One region of the Allobosea sp. P4_E12 genome, then DNA from elsewhere that is predicted to be linked to it. Evidence: riboswitches for the same ligand, from Rfam matches in the RefSeq annotation. Region 1 holds a riboswitch; each other region holds the start of a gene.
The links. A riboswitch is a leader RNA that binds a small molecule or an ion and turns the genes downstream of it on or off. The one in region 1 is predicted to bind thiamine pyrophosphate.
Positions count from the first base shown of each region.

Region 2: linked by a shared signal. The riboswitch ahead of thiC (phosphomethylpyrimidine synthase ThiC) and the one ahead of thiB (thiamine ABC transporter substrate binding subunit) in region 1 are both predicted to bind thiamine pyrophosphate.
Region 3: linked by a shared signal. The riboswitch ahead of thiO (glycine oxidase ThiO) and the one ahead of thiB (thiamine ABC transporter substrate binding subunit) in region 1 are both predicted to bind thiamine pyrophosphate.

Region 1 covers NZ_JBFUIY010000001.1:244,095-248,585, reverse strand. The annotation lists gene AC1DW9_RS01170 (ABC transporter permease family protein) at 1-1,227, opposite strand, end outside; gene thiB (thiamine ABC transporter substrate binding subunit) at 1,232-2,251, opposite strand; TPP riboswitch at 2,318-2,429, opposite strand; gene AC1DW9_RS01160 (ABC transporter substrate-binding protein) at 2,586-4,175, shown strand; gene leuB (3-isopropylmalate dehydrogenase) at 4,458-4,491, shown strand, end outside.
Region 2 covers NZ_JBFUIY010000008.1:98,634-103,124, reverse strand. The annotation lists gene AC1DW9_RS12465 (fumarylacetoacetate hydrolase family protein) at 1-232, opposite strand, end outside; gene thiE (thiamine phosphate synthase) at 342-1,016, opposite strand; gene AC1DW9_RS12455 (hydroxyethylthiazole kinase) at 1,013-1,762, opposite strand; gene thiC (phosphomethylpyrimidine synthase ThiC) at 1,771-3,633, opposite strand; TPP riboswitch at 3,712-3,816, opposite strand; gene AC1DW9_RS12445 (hypothetical protein) at 3,899-4,099, opposite strand; gene AC1DW9_RS12440 (OmpA family protein) at 4,208-4,491, opposite strand, start outside.
Region 3 covers NZ_JBFUIY010000013.1:172,628-177,118, reverse strand. The annotation lists gene AC1DW9_RS18495 (ABC transporter transmembrane domain-containing protein) at 1-399, shown strand, start outside; gene AC1DW9_RS18490 (MFS transporter) at 614-1,891, shown strand; gene AC1DW9_RS18485 (hypothetical protein) at 1,936-2,286, opposite strand; gene AC1DW9_RS18480 (response regulator) at 2,555-2,932, opposite strand; TPP riboswitch at 3,257-3,389, shown strand; gene thiO (glycine oxidase ThiO) at 3,446-4,491, shown strand, end outside.

The DNA of each region.
Region 1 (4,491 bases):
CGCGAGTGGCGGTGCCAGCAGCCGATAGGCATAGGGCAGCGCCATCAGGGCGTTGACGAGCGGCACAAGCAGCAGACCGAGCATTGCGGGATCGGCGAGGTTGCGGGTCAGGACGTACAGCCCTGCCACGAAGGCGAAGGGCGGCAGGCCAAGCATGGTGAAGGCGGCAAGGTCGGGAAGTCCCGGGCGCGGCCGGCGTCCGCGCGCGGCGCTGGCGAGCAGTACGGCAAACAGGCAGGCGAGGAGGCCAGCGCCAAGCGCGATCGCCGCGCTCGTCGCGGCAGCCGATGCGAATTCGGCGGTCGCGAGCATCGGTACGGCTGTGAGGCCGCTTGCGATGCTGAGGAGAGGCGGTGCGATCCATGCCGTCGCCAGAATGAGAACAAGGCAGTCCAGCCGCCGCAGGGAAGGGGCGAGGATATCGGGGCGCACCGCATGGCGCTCGGCACTTGCCTCGTCGCGGGCCGCCGGCGCGAGTGCGGCGAGCGCAGTCGCAAGTCCGAGGCAGAGCACAAGCTGGAGGCTGGCGAGAGCGGCCGCGCGGGCGAAATCGGCCTCGAAACGGACCGCTTCGTAGATCGCGACTTCCAGCGTCGCATTGGCAGGCCCGCCACCGAGCGAGAGCACGACGGCAAAGCTCGTGAAGCAGAGCAGAAAGACGAAGGTGGCTAGCGCCGGGGCTTCGCGCCGGATCACGGGCCAGTCGAGATGCCGGAAACAATCGGCGGCGGAGAAGCCGAGTGCCGACGCCAGGCGCCTCCGCTCGCCCGGTTCGCGGCCGAAGGCCTGAAGCAGCGTGCGCGTCACCAGCGGCGTATTCATCAGCACATGCGCGATCAGGATACCCTGGAGCCCGTAGATCGCCGGCGGTTCAGCACCGACGGCACGCGCCAGGTCGCCGAGCAACCCGGAACGGCCATAGATCGCGATGACGCCGAAGACGATCACGATCGTCGGTGCGACGGCGGCGGCGGTCAGCACGGCGAGCAGGAGGTTGCGGCTTGGGAAGCGGCGGCGCAGCAAGGCAAGCGCCAGTGCCGTGCCCAGCAGAAGCGAGAGCAGCATCGACAGGCCCGCCTGGACGGTCGCTCCTGCGACGAGGCGAGCGAGATAGGGGCCGAGCGACGACAGGGCCGCGACGTCGCCGCCGGCTCGCGCCAGCCCGGCGAGCGAGGCGCCGGCGAGCGCAAGGATGGCAAGCGCAGTGAGCGTGGCCGGGCGGAGCAAGGCCTCAGCGGCTCGCTGCGGCGAGCCAGGCGTCGATGAAGGTTCGGCGCTGCGTGCGCACCTCGTCCGGCGTGAACAGCAAGGTTCGTTCCGGCTTGACGACATCGGCGAATGAAGCCGGCAGTCCACCTGTCGCCTGTTTCGCCGGCATCATCCAGTTGCCTTCCGGGATCAGCGATTGGAAGGCGTCCGAAAGCGTGAAGGCGAGGAAGCGTTTGGCGAGTTCCGGCTGCCGCGTCGTGCGCGTCATGCCGGCGAGTTCGACATGCAGATAGTGGCCTTCGCTGAAGGGGGCGGCCTTGTACTGCGTCTTCTTCTCGGCGCCGATGTGATAGGCCGGCGATGTCGCGTAGGAGAGCACCATGTCGGCCTCGCCCTTGAGGAAGAGTCCGTAGGCCTCGGACCAGCCCTTGGTGAAGGTGACGATGCGCGGCTTGAGCCTGGTCCAGGCGGCGTCAGCGCCGTCGCCATAGACGGATCGCATCCAGAGCAGGAAGCCAAGCCCGGGCGCGCTGGTGCGCGGGTCCTGCAGCACGAGCTTTGGCCCATTCGGATCGTCGACAAGCTGCTTCAGGCTGGTGGGCGGCGCGGCAAGTTTGGTTGAATCATAGACGAAGGCGAGATGCCCCCAATCGAAGGGCAGGAAGGTATCGTCAGTCCAGGCGATGGGCAAAGTGAGCGCGGCACGGTCCTGGCCATGGGGCTGGAACAGTCCCGTCGCCTTGGCTTCTGCAGCAAGGTTCATGTCGAGGCCGAGCACGGCATCGGCCTTGGTCGCCTCACCCTCCAGCTTCAGGCGCGCGACGAGGGAGCCGGCATCATCGCTTGCGACCCAGTTCAGCGTGCAACTGCATTGCGCCTCGAAGGCCGCCTTCACTTTCGCGCCGGGACCGTATTTCCCGGTGAAGGAGGAATAAGTGTAGACCGTCAGTGCCGGTTTCTCCTGGGCCATGGACGGCGTCGCGAGCAGGAGCGCCGAGAGCGCGGCGGCGATCCGGGTCAACCGGTTGTTCAGAAAGGTCATGGCGTCACCCCGCATGCATTCGACGGCAGGCCATGACGGTCGAGAGGGAAGGCGGTCTCCGGATGCGAGACGCCAGTGCTCAATCCCTCCGCCGGCACGATCCGGATCAGGTTCGACGGGTTGAAAGCCCTGCGCTTCCCTCTCAGCCCGAAATCGCCGGGCACCCCGTTGAGACGGTCAAGGGAATAGCGAGCGGGCCGGGGCGAGTCCAGTTGATGCCGCCTGGCCATCGCAAGGGCCATTGCGTCTGGCCGCATGGTCATGCTGGTATATCTCTTGCTTAACAGAAGGCAGGCGCGCCAGGCGCGAAAGCTCAAGAGCAAGGGGATGCCGAATGCGACTCAATCGCCGTCAGATTCTGGCCGGAAGTTCCGCTTTAACCGCTTCCAGCCTCGTTGGATTTCCGTCGCGCGCGCAGTCGCGCGCCAATACGCTGCGCTTCATTCCGTCAACGCCGTTGCCCTCCCTCGATCCGATCGTCGCTACGAGCTATGTTATCCGCAATCACGGCTATCTGATATATGATACCCTCTTTGCGACGGACGCGCAGTTCCGCATCCAGCCGCAAATGGTCGAGAGCTGGGAGACTGCGCCGGACGGGCTGCGCTGGACCTTCCATCTGCGCGACGGACTGATGTTCCACGACGAGCAGCCGGTCAGGGCGCAGGACTGCATTGCCTCGATCAAGCGTTGGTCGGCGCGCGATGCCTTCGGGCAGACTTTCGCGACATTCGTCGAGGGTTACGATGTCGTCGATCAGCGCACCTTCGCCATCCGCCTGAAGAAGCCCTTCCCGATGCTGCCGGACGCGCTCGGCAAGCTCTCCTCGAACGTGCCCTTCATGATGCCCGAGCGCGTGGCCATGATGGAGCCAACCAAGAACATCACGGAGGCGATCGGTTCCGGACCCTGGCGCTTCATGGACAAGCAATGGGTGCCGGGCCAGAACGCGATCTATGAGCGCTTCGCCAAGTACAGGCCACGAGAGGAGGCTCCGTCCTGGGCCGCTGGCGGCAAGGTCGCCAAGATCGACCGTATCGAATGGTTGCCGCTGACCGAGGTTTCAGCCGCAGTCGGCGCGCTGATGCAGGGCGAGGTCGACTGGTACGAACAGCCGCCGGTCGATCTCCTGCCCCTGCTCAAGAGCAATCCCGAGATCGCGATCGAGAACGTGCCGCTGGGACTGATCTTGCTGATGCGTTTCAACCATCTGCAGCCGCCCTTCAACAATCCCGGCATCCGCCGGGCGGTGATGATGGCAATCGATCAGACCGACTACATGGAGGCGGTCGTCGGCAGCAAGGACTACTACAAGGAGTGCAAGACCTTCTTCACGCCGGGCTCGCCGATGTCGACCGGAGCGGGCGGACAGGCTGCACTCGGCAACAATCTGGAGCGGGCCAAGGCCATGCTGCAGGAGGCCGGCTACAAGAACGAGAAGGTGTTGCTACTGGCACCCGCCGACCAGCCGATCGCCTATAACCAGTGCCTGGTGACACAGGAACTGCTGAAGAAGCTCGGCATGACTGTCGATCTGGTCGCGACCGATTGGGCCAGCTTCATCGGCAGGCGTTCCAACCGCGGATTGCCGGACCAGGGCGGCTGGTCGGTGTTCCACACGCTCTGGTCGGGCGCCGACGTGCTCAATCCCGCGCTGCATCCGCTGTTGCGCAGCAATGGCCCTGCCGCCTGGTTCGGCTGGCCGGAGGATGCCACGCTGGAAGGTCTGCGCGATCAGTGGATTGCAACGCCTGAGGTGGCCAAGCAGAAGGAGCTGGCCGCCTCGATCGAGAAGCGCGCCTTCGAGACGGTGCCCTATGCGCCGGCGGGGCTGGTGCAGCAGCCAATGGCCTATCGCAAGAGCCTGACCGGCATGGTGCTCTCGCCCGTCCAGTTCTTCTGGAACATGGAGAAGAAGGCCTGAGGACGGAGCACCCGTTGCCGTCGGGATACTGGCTGATGCCAGAGGCACTGCGCTAGCGGCTCCGATCCGGAAACCATCGTCGCGCTCTGCGACGGCTTCCAGCTCTCCGCTTCACTCCGGCCGGAGTGAAGCGGTTCGATGCTGGTGCCGATCGTACAGCTTCTGCTTGCCGCGCAGGCGCGCTGCCCCGCGGCTGCGCTTGCGTCACTCCCGTTCCCCGCCTAATCAGCCCGGCAAGGCCGCTCTGGCCCCAGCAACATCCGACAAACGCGTGAGGCGACCATGGCGACCCACAAGCTCCTCCTCCTGCCGGGCG
Region 2 (4,491 bases), on a different contig from region 1:
GGTGCAGGTCCTTGGTCTTGCTGGGATAGGGCATGTCGGTGCCGTTGATCACCACTGCGTCCGCGGGCTTGGTGAAGAAGAACGGCTCCTCGCGGTCGGGATCGCCCCCCATTTCGCGGGTATGTTCGGCATAGTTGCGTCCGACGCAGAAGATGCGGCGCACGGGGAAGAGCCCGCCACCCGCTACCGGAACCGCGTTGATGGCGGGCGGTTCGATCACATAATTCGTCATGACGCAGCGCTCCCTCGATGTCGTGCCGTTCATGGGCGAGCGACGGGCGCGAAGCAAGGGGCCGGGCGCTCGTGGCGGGGCTGCGCGCCCGGCATTGCCGCGTGACGGTTCAGGTGGATGCGGGAGCTTCTGGCGGCGTCGGCAGCAGCCGCTTGAGCACCGCGCGCAGTGCGCGCGCGGCGGCCTCGACATCGTCCTGCACGAACAGCGCGCCGATCACGGCAATGCCGTCAGCCCCTGCCTCGATGACCGAGGCCGCATTCATTGCCGTGATGCCGGCGATGGCTCCGACCGGGAGCGGCCCCAATGCGGCAGCAGCCTTGCGCCGCAGGGCCGTGAAGCCGTCGAGACCGAGCGAGGAGCCGGCATTGTCCTTGTGCGAGGTCTGGAAGACACCGCCGATGCAGGCATAGTCGATCTTCGCCGAGGCCAATGCGGAGAGTTCATCCTCATGCTTCAGCGTCGCGCCGATGATGGCGCGGGGCCCGAGCAGGCGGCGGGCATCGTTCGGCTTCATGTCGTCGGCGCCGAGATGGACGCCGTCGGCACCGGAAGCGAGCGCGACATCGACGCGATCGTTGATCAGCAGCGGCACCCTTGTGCCGTGCAGGGCCGAGCGGATGGCCCGGGCCTCGCGCACCATCTCGCGCGTCGTCTCGGTCTTGGCGCGCAGCTGGATCAGGGTGGCGCCGCCATCGACCGCGGCACGCGCCAGGTCGGCCAGCGAGCGCCCGGCCGCGATCTGCGGATCGACAATGCCGTAAAGGCGGATATCAACGCTCACCCGTGCTCTCCCATCCGTTCGCGCAGCGTGGCCTCGTCCATCCCTGCCAGCGCGTCGATCAGGTGCACGGCGAAGCTGCCGGGCCCTTGCGATGTCTCTGCCGCAATCTCGCCGGCGACGCCATAGGCGGTCAGCGCGGCGGCGGCCGCGACTGCCGGATCGCCCTCGACCGCGCAGCATGCCGCGATCAGGGCGCCCGCTGCGCAGCCGACCCCGGTGACCCTCGTCATCAGCGGATGGCCATGGGAGACGGACAGCATGCCGCCTGCGCGCATGATCCGGTCGACCTTGCCGGTGGTGACGAGCGTGAGGTTGCGCTCGCGCGCCGTCTTGAGATCGGCAGCAAGCGCGGCCATCTCGGTCGCGTTGCCGCGCACGACGATGTTCGGCAGGCGCAAGACCTCGCGCGCCACGCGCTGGCGCAGCGGCGAGAGTTCGACGAAGACCGGATCGAAGACCAGCGGTTTCTGTCGGTCGCGCGCGACCTCCAGCAGCTTCGGGATGGCGAGTTCGCTCTCGGCATTGATCGTGCCGATGTTGATCAGGATCGCGCCGGCGCCCTCGGCCATTGCCGCGATCTCGTCGACATGGATCGCCATGGACGGGATCGCGCCGAAGGCGAGCAGCATGTTCGCCGTAATGTTCTGCGCCACCGTATTGGTGAGGCATTGCACCCGCGGGCGGCTCGCTGCCACCCGCGCCAGCACGCCTGCAACGACCGTCGCGTCGAAGCGGGCCGCGGTCATCGTCGCGCTCATTCCGCCGCCGGCAAGTAGAGATTGCCGCCCTTGGCGAGGAATTCCTGCGATTTCTCCGCCATGCCCTCGAGCGCCGCGCGTTCGTTCTCGCCCATCGCCAGCACTTCGGCGCGCAGATCCTGCGTGATCTTCATCGAGCAGAATTTCGGCCCGCACATCGAACAGAAATGCGCGACCTTGTGGGCATCCTTCGGCAGGGTCTCGTCATGGAAGGAACGTGCCGTATCGGGGTCGAGCGCCAGGTTGAACTGGTCCTCCCAGCGGAAGTCGAAGCGGGCGCGCGAGACCGCGTCGTCGCGGATCTTGGCCGCTGGATGGCCCTTGGCGAGATCGGCGGCATGGGCCGCGATCCGATAGGTGATGACGCCGGTCTTGACGTCGTCGCGGTTGGGAAGGCCGAGATGCTCCTTGGGCGTGACATAGCAGAGCATGGCGCAGCCGAACCAGCCGATCATCGCCGCGCCGATGCCCGAGGTGATGTGGTCGTAACCCGGCGCGATGTCGGTGGTCAGCGGTCCCAGCGTGTAGAACGGCGCCTCGCCGCATTCGCGCAGCTGCTTGTCCATGTTCTCCTTGATCTTGTGCATCGGCACGTGGCCCGGGCCCTCGATCATCACCTGGCAGCCCTTGTCCCAGGCGACCTTGGTGAGCTCGCCCAGCGTCTCCAGCTCGGCAAACTGGGCGCGGTCATTGGCGTCGGCGATCGAGCCCGGACGCWGGCCGTCGCCGAGCGAGAAGGAGACGTCATATTTGCGCATGATCTCGCARATCTCGTCGAAGCGCTCGTAGAGGAAGCTCTCCTTGTGGTGCGCGAGGCACCAGCGCGCCATGATCGAGCCGCCGCGCGAGACGATGCCCGTGACGCGGCTCGCAGTGAGCGGGACATAGGGCAGGCGCACGCCGGCATGGATGGTGAAATAGTCGACGCCCTGCTCGGCCTGCTCGATCAGCGTGTCCTTGAAGACCTCCCAGTCGAGCTTGATCGGGTCGCCGCCGACCTTCTCAAGCGCCTGGTAGATCGGCACCGTGCCGATCGGAACCGGCGAGTTGCGCAGGATCCAGGAGCGGATGTTGTGGATGTTGCGGCCGGTCGACAGGTCCATCACCGTGTCGGCGCCCCAGCGGATCGCCCAGACCAGCTTCTCGACCTCCTCGGCAGCGCCGGACGTCACGGCCGAATTGCCGATATTGGCGTTGATCTTGACCAGGAAATTGCGGCCGATCGCCATCGGCTCCAGTTCGGGGTGGTTGATATTGGCCGGGATGATGGCGCGGCCGCGGGCGATTTCCTCGCGCACGAATTCAGGGGTGACGAATTCCGGAACCGAGGCGCCAAAGCTCTCGCCATCGGCATGGCGCTCGCGTGCGCCTTCGAGCATCGCGGCGCGGCCGAGATTCTCGCGATGCGCGACATAGATCATCTCGGGCGTGATGATGCCGGCCTTGGCGAACTCGTACTGGGTCGCCATCTGGCCGGGCTTCGCCTCGAGGATCGGGCGTGGGGCCGGGCAGGCGGRAACGAGCTGTTCAGGCGAGATATGGCCGTTATCGGCGGCAGTGACGGCGCGGCCGGGCACGGTCGTGAAGCCGGAGGCATCGAGCCAGGCGCGGCGCGGCTGCGGCAGGCCGGCATTCAGGTCGATCGTGACATCGCTCTCGGTGAACGGACCGGACGGGTCGTAGATCCGGACCGGCGGCTCGGAATCGGTGGTGAGCTGAACTTCGCGGAAGGGCACCCGCATCTCGGGATGGTCCGGCGGCGCGACATAGATCTTGCGCGAGCCGATGATCGGTCCGGTCGTCACGCTTTGAGGGGCAGCCTTGACGGTATTCTTCTGGGGCTTGGTGTGGGCGTTCATGGGATCTCCTCCTTGGTCCAAGGTTCAGGAGATCCGGGTTTAGAAGCGGTCCAGTCGCTGTCTGCGGGTACACGTGTGGCGCACGCCGCGTTCCAGTCCCTCCGCCGGTATGACCCGGATCAGGTTCGACGGGTTCGGCTTTGGACGCCATCTCAGCTCTTGCGAGCACCCCTCGGAACGAAGCGGAGGTTAGGGCCGGCGGCTCTTGAACGCAACCGGCAAGGGGCGGGATGCGGCCCTGCCATGCGGCGCCGGAATGCCGGGCTCAGGCGAGAATGTCGACGTTCTGGCCCTGGCCAGCGGCAAGAGTAGCCTTCTGGGACTCGGCACTCTGCTGCAGCATATCCACGAGCGCCTGGTCGGACGTCGCCTGCTGCTTCACCATCGCTGTCTGCAAGGTCTGGCGGGTCGAGGCTGCCTGGCTTGCGGCAAAGCCCTGCGCGATCGCGACGGTTGTCTCACTCATCTCAACTCTCCTTACGACAGGTCTTAAGCCGGAGAGCTTGCTGATTCCTGAATCCCCTGATCCGGGGAGACCGGCGCGACGGTCGCCCGCCGCGCCGGTTCTATTGGTTCACTGCGGCTGATTCTGCCCGGCCAGCAGCGGGGTGATGCGTCGGAGCGTGACGCGGCGGTTCTCGCGGGCGGCCTCCTGCGTCTGCACCTTGAGATACTGCTCGCCATAGCCCTGCGTCGTCAGGTTCTCCGGCGGCACCTGGAAATCGCGCGTCAGGATCTCGGCGACCGATTGGGCCCGGCGATCCGAGAGCGAGAGGTTGTCGACATCCGAGCCGACGGCGTCGGTATGGCCCTCGACCAGGAAAACCTCGTTCGGCGCGCGCTGCAGTGCCTGGCTGA
Region 3 (4,491 bases), on a different contig from region 1:
CTCGTCGAGCGGCAGGTTGGGCTGGTGCGCAAGCTCGGCGACGAAACCGTCGCCGAGGCTGGGAGCGGGTCCCGGAGCGGCCCAGAATCCAAGCCGACCCCGACGGAATCGGCCACGATCCATGCGATCTTTCGCAACCGGATCCGGTTCTATTTCCTCAAATACGGGCTCAAGACCTTGCTGAACGTCGCGAATGCCATCGGTCCGCTGATGGTTCTCCTCGTCGGTGGCTGGATGGTGATCCAGGGGCAGACGACGATCGGCACCGTCGTCGCCTTCATCTCGGGCCTGGAGCGCCTTTCCAGTCCCTTGCGCGACCTGCTCAACTTCTACCGCGAGTATCAGCAGGCGAAAGTCCAGTACCAGATGATCGGACGCTGGGTCGAAGGCAAGACCTGAGCCGGATCGAGGCCGGGTATTCCGCCCGGGGCAGGGGCGCCGCCACGGCTTCACCCGTCATCCCGGATCAGCGCCAGGGCTGTCGAATGGTCCGGCCCCAGTGTTGCAGGCGGGATCATTGCGGAAGCGTTTTTTGGGAATGCTACGGTCGGGACCGAAGCATTTATCCGCCCGATGCTGCCATAAGCGCCTGAGCCGCGTCAGGAGCTTCATCATGTCCTCTCTTTCAGCGAAGCCGCCGTTCTTCGGCTGGCATATCGTCGCTGCGACCTTTGTTCTGGCGGTATTCGGATGGGGCGTCGGTTTCTACGGGCCGCCGATCTACCTGCAAACCGTCGTCGAACGGACCGGCTGGTCCGTGGCCTTGGTCTCCGCGGCTGTCACCCTGCACTTCCTAGTCGGGGCGGTGATCATCGCCAATCTGCCGCGCCTCTATCGAAGCCTGGGGGTTCCCATGGTGACGGCGCTCGGGGCGGCCTTGCTTGCGACCGGGGTCGTCGGCTGGGCGATGGCCAGCGAGCCGTGGCATCTCTTCTGCGCGGCTTTGTTGAGTGGCGTGGGCTGGGTTGCGATGGGCGCCGCAGCCGTCAACGCGATCATCTCTCCCTGGTTCGTGAGGTCTCGCCCTGCGGCTCTCTCGATGGCCTATAACGGAGCCAGTATCGGCGGCGTGATTTTCTCACCTCTCTGGGTCGCTCTTATCCTCGCCATCGGTTTTCTCAAGGCGGCGATCGTGGTTGGCGTGATCATGGTCGCCGCTATTCTTGCCCTGTCGATTTTCGCGTTTTCAAAGACTCCCGGGCGACTGAACCAGTTCCCTGACGGCATTCGGCCAGCCGCAGGTCCGGCTGCGGTCAACGCTTCGGCTGTGGCGGCCATGCCAAAGGGATCGCTGTGGCGGGACCGTCGTTTCCTGACGCTGGCGGCAGGGATGGCGTTGGGTCTGTTCGCCCAGATCGGCCTTCTCGCCCATCTGTTCTCGCTGCTCGTGCCGGCCATCGGGCCTCAAAATGCCGGGCTGGCCATGGGGGGCGCAACGATCGCCGCGATCGCAGGCAGGACGGTGGTCGGCCTTGTCATGCCTGCCTCAGCGGACCGTCGTCTCGTCGCCTGCGCGAGCTATGCGGTCCAGATTGGCGGGTCATTGACCTTCCTGATCGCGGGCGATGCCAACGCAACGCTGATGATCATGGGCGTCATTCTGTTCGGTGCGGGGATTGGCAATGCCACATCCCTGCCACCGCTCATCGCACAGGTCGAATTCGGCAAGGCAGACGTTGCCCGCGTCGTTCCACTGATCGTTGCCATCGGACAGGCAGGTTATTCCTTTGCGCCGGCCGTGTTCGGCGCTCTGCGGACGCTGTCGCCAACCGGACTGTCGAGCTTCGATGGGGCAGCGCTGTTTGCGGTCGCTGCCGTGGTGCAAGCAGCCGCCATGGCCTGTTTCCTATGGGGGCGCCAAAGGCGCTCGCTGCCAGGCGCGACCGCATGACGGAGACAGGCCCCTTGGACCTGGCAGGGGCGAACCCTGTGCGGCTAGCCCTCGCCACCTGCGTCGGACAGCACCCTTGCCGGCACGGGGAGGACGGTCGCCCTCTGGCCGTTTTGCGTGGCCAGCCATTTCAGATAGCGCAGGCGTGCCGCCACCGTGTTGCTGCGATGGGTGATTTGCAGCCACTCAAGATACTCGGCGAGGCGAACGGTGATGATCTGGACGGTCTTGCCCTTGGCCAGAAGCAGCTCCGTCGCGGCAGCGAACTGGCGCTTCCATTCGGGATAGGAGCGGGGGATCCTGGGGTCCTTGCCGACCATGTCCAGCAAGGCAGGAAAGTCATCTTCTGAATACCACGGTACCAGCACGGTGTCGTAGTAATCGAACTTCCGCATGGCTGTGTCCGCCCAGCAATCGGAAAGCGTCGCCCAGCTCCGATCCTACCAGTTCTCCTGCTGGCTTACGAGTTGCGCGCAGTGCCTCACCGGTTTGCGCGCGGGCGAGTTGCAGATCTCGGGATATTCGGTCGGCGCCATCACGAAGGATGCAAGCCCTCCGTCGGGCACGGAAAGCCCGTTTCAAGCCCGTTTCCTGGGCTCTGCCCCGATCCCGCCCCGGCGCGGGGATCGGCCGTTTCCTTCGCGTCCATTCTGTCAGGCGCGCCTAGGCGCTGGCCGGCAAGGATTTCAGCGTCCTGATGATCTCGCTCTCGGTATAGGGTTTTCGAAAGAACCGGGCCCGCTCCGGCAATTTCTGAGGGTCGACCCGGACATGGCCCGAGGTCACCATCAGCCCGATCGGCGGCCATTTCTCGCGCACGACCTCGACCAGCTGCAGGCCGTTCAGCGAGCCCGGCATCTCGACATCGGTGAAGAGGATGCGGACATCGTCGCGTTGCTCGAGAATGGCCAGGGCCTCGTCGGCGGTCGCTGCCTCTACGGCGAGGTAACCGGCCTCCTCGACGAGCAAGGCCGCATACATCCTGATGATCGGCTCGTCGTCGACAACGAGAACAACCGGCTTTTCCGCGTCTGTAGGCACTGGGCTTCTCCTGAACCGCCTTCTTGTCGCGGCGGTAGAGGTCCAACGGCTCATGGACCGGAACGTTCCGCCGTCGCGCCTGCTTTGGGCGCTACGGACAATGCATGCTGTTGGCATGGCCGGCGGAGCGCTCCCTCGTGAAGCCGCCCGCCTGGCCGCGCGTGCCGGCAGCGGAAGCGGAGCGCGGGTGAATGGCGGCAGGCGAGGTGCCTCAGCAGCGCCTTGGACCCGCGAAGATTCCCGGCCCCTGGCCCGCCAGCCGGGGTCCTCCCGGCGTTCGTGTCGGATTGGCCTTGACCTCGCTGCCGCCCCGGCTCCAGACTGCGCGGATCCAAGGAGATCCCCGGCAAGGGGCTGAGAAACCGCTGGCAGACCGGGTGTCCCCCGGAGAGGCGCGCGGAAATCCTTCGAACCTGATCCGGCTCATACCGGCGGAGGGATGGAGCGTCGCGGCACTTGCCGGCAGCCGAAGGGTTGCCAGATCTCCTTCCCCGAGCGGGCGAGGAGTTTGCCATGCGCGGCCCGCCACATACCACCCTTCGCCGCTCTGGCGGCGCTTCCGGGCCTGTCGCCTGCGAGGTGCCGGCCGTCACCGATATCGCCATCATTGGCGGCGGCCTGATCGGTCTGTCCATCGGCTGGCGGCTGGCCCGGCGCGGCTTTGACGTGACCGTTTTCGAGCGTGGCACGATCGGGCAGGGGGCAAGCCTTGCCGCGACCGGCATGCTGGCCGCGGCCGCCGAGCTGGAGCCGGGCGGCGAGGAGCATCTGCCGCTGGCGCTGGAAAGCCAGCGGCTCTGGCCGGGTTTTGCGCGCGAGCTCGAAGCCGAGAGCGGGCTCGGCATCGACTATCGCCGGGACGGTGTCCTGCTGGTCGCGCTGGGGCGCGAAGAGGTCGAGCGCCTGCGTTTTCGCCATGACCTGCAGCGCCGCGCCGAGCTTGAGGCGGCATGGCTCGGCGGGGCGCAATGCCGCGAACGCGAACCCGGCCTGAGGCCTTCGGTCGTTGCCGGTATTTTCTGCCCGGCCGACCATCAGGTCGATCCGCCGCGCGTCATGGCGGCGCTGCGACGCGCCTGTCTCGCGGCCGGAGCGCATCTGGTCGAAGCCTGCGAGGCCGAGCCGGAGCTGGCCGGGGGGCGCGCTCTCGGCGTCTCGACGCCACGCGGGCTCTGCAAGGCTCCGATCGTGATTGCGGCCGCCGGCGCCTGGACCCGAATTCACGGGCTCGACATCCCCGTGCGCCCGCTCAAGGGCCAGTCACTCGCGCTCCGCAGCACGCCCGAGACCGGTACGCTTGCGCGCGTCGTCTGGACCGAGCAGGTGCATCTCGCCCCCAAAAGCGACGGCACTCTCCTCGTCGGCGCCACCATGGAAGAACGCGGCTTCGACGACAGCGTGACCGCTGGCGGTGTCTATGCCCTGCTCGACGGCGCCCGGCGCGCATTGCCCTCGACCGAGGAGATGCCGGTCGAGGCGATCTGGTCCGGCTTCCGCCCGACCTCGATCGATGATGCGCCGATCGTCGGCGAGACGGGGATATCGGGCCTGCTCGTTGC